Regions from separate parts of the Lysinibacillus sp. 1 U-2021 genome, predicted to be linked through region 2. Evidence: riboswitches for the same ligand, from Rfam matches in the RefSeq annotation. Region 2 holds a riboswitch; the other holds the start of a gene.
What was found. Region 2 has a riboswitch for glycine ahead of gcvT (glycine cleavage system aminomethyltransferase GcvT). Riboswitches for the same ligand answer to the same signal wherever they lie in the genome.
Positions count from the first base shown of each region.

Region 1 (3,619 bases), 1.1 Mb from region 2:
AGAACTATGAAGGCTCTGTTTTTGCCTCATTTTGAAAGGAGAACGCGACATGTCAACACAACCCAATCATCAGCATCATCTTCTAGCACAGTGGGTATCACAGTATCGTGCAGCTACCAAAGAAGGGCAATGTGCTAATTATATCCCTGCTTTAGCCAAAAAAGATCCTAATCAATTAGCTGTGGCGATTGTGGGGACTGAAGGCCACGAAATCAAAGCGGGAGATACCGAAGAACTATTTACCCTTCAAAGCGTTTCCAAGGTTATTACCTTTATTTTAGCCTGTATGGATCGAGGCTTACCATATGTTTTAGAAAGAGTAGATGTTGAACCAACAGGAGATACCTTTAACTCAATTATTCGCTTAGAAAGTCATCAGCCAGGTAAACCCTTTAACCCGATGATTAATGCTGGGGCTATTACGGTATCCTCCATGTTGGCTGGTCATTCTCCGCAAGAGAAGGTCACAAAGATTCTACAATTTTTAGAACAAATCATCGGCAAGCAATTGAGTATCAATGAAGAAGTATTCCAGTCAGAGTGGCAAACGGCTAATCGTAATCGAGCATTGGCCTATTACTTAATGGATTCAGGGTTTTTAGATTGTCCAGTAGAGGCGGCACTTGAGGTTTATTTGAAGCAATGTGCAATTGAAGTCAATGTATCAGATTTAGCCATGATTGGCCTAGTTATTGCGAATGATGGCTATCACCCACTGTTAAAGAAACAGCTATTCCCAAAACAAGTGGCAAAATTAGCGAAGGCTTTAATGGTAACGTGTGGTATGTACAATGCCTCAGGGAAGTTTGCGGCATTTATTGGCCTCCCTGCCAAAAGTGGTGTATCAGGTGCGATTCTTGCGGCTGTTCCAGGACATGCAGGCCTGCACTCGCCGTTTCCTACTGGCTGTGGTATCGGAATTTACGGACCAGCGATTGATCCAATAGGAAACAGTGTGGCAGGTGTACAGTTGCTGAAACAGCTAGCAACAGAATGGGATATGACTATTTTTTAATAAGTGAAGATGATTTCAGCGCTTAGTCTGAAGTCATCTTTTTTTCATTTTATAAATAATAAATAAAGCGATAAACCAAATTGGTGTTAACAGCAGTGCTGTACGCGTAGCCTCAGAAATAAACATCACCATTAATAAAAAGGCGAAAAACGCAAGCACGACGTAGTTGATAAAAGGAGTCAGTGGTGCTTTGAAGATGGAAGCTTCATGTAAAGCACGTTTTTTTCGTTTGTAGATGATGTGAGAAATGATGATAATGCTCCACACCCATATAAAACAAATTGCACTGATTGTCGTCACAACACTAAAGGCATTCTCTGGCATCAACTTACTTAACAGAGCACCAACTGATACAACAATAGCAGAAATAACGAGAGCATTACTTGGCACACTGTTTCTGTTGAGTTTTGCGAATGCTGGAGACGCCTGTTTATTGTTACCAAGATTATAGAGCATCCGACTTGTGGAGAATAACCCACTGTTACCTGCTGAAGCCGCTGAAGTAAGCACAACAAAATTTATAATACCAGCAGCAATCGGGATACCTGCTAATGTAAACACTTGGACAAAGGGACTGCTTGAAGCAGACATTTCATACCATGGGTTAATACATAAAATGACAAATAATGCCCCTACATAGAAAAGCAAAATGCGAAATGGAATTTTATTAATGGCAGAAGGAATATTTTTTTGAGGATCTGCGGTTTCAGCTGCTGAAACCCCCACTAATTCCACTCCAACAAATGCAAAGACTACCATTTGGAAGGCCATTAAAAAGCCGTATATACCATTTGGGAACATGCCTCCATGTGCCCACAGATTTTCAACTGATACGGTCCCTGAGCTAGTTTGAAAGCCAGTTACTAACATAATAAGACCAATAATAATAAGTGCGACAATCGTAATAACTTTAATAATAGCGAACCAAAATTCTAGCTCACCAAAAAGCTTAACGGTTAATAGATTTAGTAGTAATAACAATACAAGGCAACCAATGGCTGGCACCCATTGTGGGAGATCAAACCAATATTGTGTATAAACCCCCACCGCAATAATGTCTGCCATTGCGGTCATAATCCAACAGAACCAGTATGTCCAACCTGTTACATAACCTGCCCAAGGCCCTATGTACTCGGATGCAAAATCCGTAAATGAAGTGTAGCCTGCGTTGGATAGTAACAATTCACCTAAGGCACGCATCACAAAAAATAGCGCTGTCCCCACAATTAAGTAGGCTAGGATGATCGAAGGCCCTGCTAAGGCAATGGCTTTTCCAGAGCCTAAAAATAAACCAGTCCCAATTGTTCCGCCAATGGCAATAAGCTGCACATGGCGATTTTTTAAATCTCGTTTTAATTGTTGCTGTTCCACGTTAATCCCCCTCAAAGATGCATAAAAAACTATGACTGGAAAAATAAAAAGAGACTAGTTGTGACACTAGTCTCGGAAAAACGTCAGAATAACAAATATCATTTACTCACAGATGTCTACATGAAATAGGTTAAATATTTTATGTAGCATCGCTTATAAAAGCTGTATTACTCCTCTGTCCTTTTGCCTGAGATAGTGAACCCTTCGGCGACGCAATGTGCGCTCTCTCCAGAACTGCTCCTGCTATAGTTTGATCCATAGCATTCATAGCTTATTAACTTGATAATCAATTATTATTGTAAGATATTATACATCCTAACAGTGCTTCTAAAATTATTCAACAATAAATTTTGACTATTTTCAGAAAAATAGAAGAATGGGGTTCGTAACAGGCATATCTCTAACGAAAAATAGTATTTTTGGTCATACAAAGTGTTTCGTGAAGGGGTTTTTAATATGAGATGGATTATTGGAAGATTGCTCAACATAGCTGTCGAAGTGCTCAAACATAAGTGAAAACCGCTCCAAAAGAGTGTGGAAGTGCTCAAACAAATGAAAAGGACGCTCAAAAAAGTGGACGAAGCGCTCATTTTTATGAGGACCCGACTCAAGTAGCGAACTCGTTCAAAGTAGACTTTGTATCAAAAAGGGGATTATAATGCGTTTTGTTGCTTTACTTTTTTAATTTAATGACATGAAGCTCGTACAGCATCATTTGAAATAGATATAATATAGTAGAAACTCTGAATTTTTTAAAAAAGAAGTCGTCTCATAGTACTTTGAGACGACTTTTTCTGATGAGAGCATTAATATTTTTTTGCTTTTATTTTACCTGTCCAAGTTTTGAAACCACCTTGAAGTTGGTAAATTTGGTTGTACCCACGTTTTTTAAGAAATAGTGCAGCACGTGAGCTACGGCCTGTATTTTGACAGTATAGATATACTGGTAAATCTGGGCGAATTTCTTTATAACGTTGACGTAGTGTTGTCGAAGGAACATTTCGTGCACCAAGAATGTGACCAGCATCAAATTCTTTTTGCTCACGAACATCGATCAGCTGGGCTTTACGATAGCCTTCTATGAATTGCTCTTGTGTTAGGTTGGTTACGGCTTTTTTGAGTCGTAGTGCATTAATTCCGATATATGCAATTGTGACTACTAAAACGACACCGATTGTGATAAGTATGTCCAAGATTTTCTTACCCCTTTCTATCTTCTCTATTATTATAAAA
Region 1 is NZ_CP123966.1:1,974,901-1,978,519, reverse strand. It holds gene QH639_RS10070 (glutaminase) at 50-1,015, shown strand; gene QH639_RS10065 (amino acid permease) at 1,049-2,386, opposite strand; glycine riboswitch at 2,552-2,628, opposite strand; gene QH639_RS10060 (rhodanese-like domain-containing protein) at 3,193-3,579, opposite strand.
Region 1: linked by a shared signal. The riboswitch ahead of QH639_RS10065 (amino acid permease) and the one ahead of gcvT (glycine cleavage system aminomethyltransferase GcvT) in region 2 are both predicted to bind glycine.

Region 2 (3,619 bases):
TGCATTATTTCGACTGGTGGTGGCGTTGCCATTAATGCTGAAAATCGAAAAATTATGAGACGCAGTGGATTGGTGTTTTTTTTAGATGCGTCGTTTGAGGATATTTATAAACGAGTTCAGCATGATCCAAATAGACCCATTGTACAGAGCTCTACAAAGGAGGAGCTAGAAAGTCTGTATCACTACAGAAGGAAGTTTTACCGTGATGCAGGTCATATTCAGGTACTGACAGAAGGTAGGACGATTCGCCAAATTCTAGAGTATTTAGTATTTCAAGTGAAAAGGTTAAAAAACGAACGATGAATATATTATGTCAATTTAATGTTCGTGTTTTATTATCTTTTAAAAAATGATTGCCTTTCCAATGCATTTAATGTTAGGATATAGACAAATAAGTAACTAAATGTTCATTGAATACTAAATAGTACCAAGATTTATCTTGGGCGGATGATTGTGCGGGGAGAGAGCGTGTAGACGCCACCGAAGGAGCAAGTAGCAATGGGCTATGAATCTCTCAGGTAAAAGGACTCGTACAAGACGCAACTCTGGAGAGAGCTGTAGTATAACAATAACAGCCACCAAAGGGGAAAGCCGACTGATTGGCAAGGGTAAAGCTTGCGAGCCAGTCTGGTGTAACTTTCAGGTGCAAGGACAGAGAATCCCGAAAAGGGGTTCGTCTGTCTTTTTTTATGTCTATAGCCAGTTTTACGTAATTGATTGTAGGAATGCAAAAAGCAGACGAACTACTACCAGTAAAAATGTAACTAACAATAAGGGGGCAAAAAAGAATGGCGAATGAATTAAAACGTACACCTCTATTTGAAGAATACGCGAAATATGGTGCAAAAACAGTTGACTTCGGTGGATGGGAATTACCTGTTCAATTCTCTTCTATTAAAGAAGAACATGATGCAGTGCGTAATCGTGCAGGCTTATTTGATGTATCACATATGGGAGAGATTTTAGTAACTGGTCCCGATGCATTAGGTTTTTTACAAAATCTGTTATCAAATGATGTCTCAAAAATTGTTGACGGTCAAGCGCAGTACACGGCAATGTGCTATGAAGATGGTGGCGTTGTTGATGATTTATTAACATATAAATTAGCTGACAATCACTATTTATTATGTGTCAATGCAGCTAACATTGAAAAAGACTATGATTGGATGATGGAAAATCAACATCAATATGATGTGACGATTGATAACCAATCGGATGCCTACGCACAAATTGCTCTGCAAGGACCATTAGCAGAAGAAGTTCTTCAATCCCTTACTTCAACTGATGTAAGTGCCATTAAATTTTTCCGCTTCCAAGAGAATGTGGAGGTTGCCGGACATAAAGTATTAGTTTCGCGCAGTGGCTACACAGGTGAAGATGGCTTTGAATTATATGGCGCTCCAGAAGACATCAAAGCGCTTTGGGGTAAAATTTTAGAGGCAGGTCAAGAAAAAGGTGTGGTTCCAGCTGGACTAGGATGTCGTGATACACTTCGTTTTGAAGCGGGGCTACCACTATATGGTCAAGAGCTATCAGCAACAATTTCTCCTCTAGAGGCTGGTATTGGCTTCGCTGTGAAATTAAATAAAGAAGGCTTCATTGGTCATGAAGCATTAGTAGCTCAAAAGGAAAATGGTCTACCACGCAAACTTGTAGGCATTGAAATGATTGATAAAGGCATTCCACGCCATGGCTACAAAGTGTTTAAGGATGGTCAAGAAATCGGTGAAGTGACAACTGGTACACAGCTTCCTTCATCTAAACGTAATGTTGGTCACGCATTAATTGACAGTCAATTCGCAACAATCGGAACTGAGCTAGAAATCGAAATTCGCGGTAAACACTTAAAGGTAATAACAGTAGAAACACCGTTTTACAAGCGTTCAAAATAATAGTTGAAAAGAGGGACCTACATTTATGAAACATCGTTATTTACCTATGACGGAGCAAGATCAAAAAGAAATGTTAGACGTAATCGGTGTATCCTCAGTCGATGAGTTATTTGAGGATATTCCTGAGAAAGTCCGTTTTAAAGGCCTTTATGATATTAAAGAAGCTAAATCAGAATCTGCTTTATTAAAAGAATTAACGGCACTTGCTGCTAAAAATAAGGATACAAATGCCAATGTATCATTTTTAGGCGCAGGTGTTTATAACCACTATAAACCAGTGATCGTGGACCATGTTATTTCTCGTTCAGAGTTCTATACGGCTTATACACCATATCAGCCTGAGATTTCACAAGGTGAGCTACAAGCCATCTTTGAATTCCAAACGATGATTGCCGAGCTAACGGGTATGGATCTTGCAAACTCTTCTATGTATGACGGTGGTACAGCTTTAGCAGAGGCAGGTATGCTGGCAGCTGGTCATACGCGTCGCAAGAAAATTTTAGTGTCTGAAGCAGTGCACCCAGAATATCGCGATGTTGTTGCTACATATGCCTACGGTCAATCCATTGAGATTGTGACTATCCCGCAAAAAGATGGTGTGACAGATGTGGATGCATTAAAAGAGTTGATCGATGACAACACAGCAGCTGTTATTGCACAATATCCAAACTTCTTCGGCCAAGTGGAAGACATCCAAGTGATCGGGGATATTGCACATGCTGCAAAAAGCTTACTTGTTGTATCTTCTAACCCACTTGCATTAGGAATCTTAACGCCTCCTGGCAAGCTTGGCGCTGATATTTGTGTAGGTGATGCGCAAGTATTCGGTATTTCTGAAGCCTTCGGTGGCCCACACTGTGGTTTCTTTGCAGTAACAACAAAATTAATGCGTAAGGTCCCAGGACGTCTTGTTGGTGAAACAGTGGATGGTGAAGGCCGTCGTGGTTACGTTTTAACACTACAAGCACGTGAACAACATATCCGTCGTGATAAGGCAACTTCAAATATTTGCTCAAACCAAGCACTTCTTGCACTTGCAGCTTCTGTAGCGATGACAGCTCTAGGAAAACAAGGTATCCGTGAAATGGCTACTCAAAATATTGCGAAAACACGTTATGCAAAAAATGCCTTTGAAGCAGCAGGCTTTACAGTAGCATTCCAAGGTGCACACTTTAACGAAATCGTAGTGAAAACGAATAAATGTGTGAAGGAAATCAATAAAGGCTTAATCGAAAAGGGTATTATCGGTGGCTATCCTTTAGGTCAAAATTATGACTCTCTGAAAAATCATGTGCTAATCGCAGTAACTGAATTACGCACGAAGGAAGAAATTGATGCACTTGTTGCAGAAATGGGGGCTCTTAATGCATAACGAAAATCAATCACTCATTTTTGAAATTTCAAAAGAAGGTCGCGTTGGCTATAGTTTAGAAGCACTAGATGTGCCTGAAGTAGACCTAGCAGATTTATTACCTGCAAACCTAGTACGTTCAGAGGCAGCAGAACTACCTGAAGTATCTGAGCTGGATATTATGCGTCATTATACAGCACTTTCTCGTAGAAACCATGGGGTAGACTCGGGCTTCTATCCGCTTGGCTCTTGTACGATGAAATATAATCCGAAAATTAACGAAACAGTTGCACGTCTTTCAGGCTTTGCAAATGTTCACCCATTACAGGATGAATCAACAGTCCAAGGGGCAATGGAACTTCTTTATGATCTTCAA
Region 2 is NZ_CP123966.1:3,085,581-3,089,199, reverse strand. It holds gene QH639_RS16000 (shikimate kinase) at 1-303, shown strand, start outside; glycine riboswitch at 448-540, shown strand; gene gcvT (glycine cleavage system aminomethyltransferase GcvT) at 789-1,892, shown strand; gene gcvPA (aminomethyl-transferring glycine dehydrogenase subunit GcvPA) at 1,918-3,264, shown strand; gene gcvPB (aminomethyl-transferring glycine dehydrogenase subunit GcvPB) at 3,257-3,619, shown strand, end outside.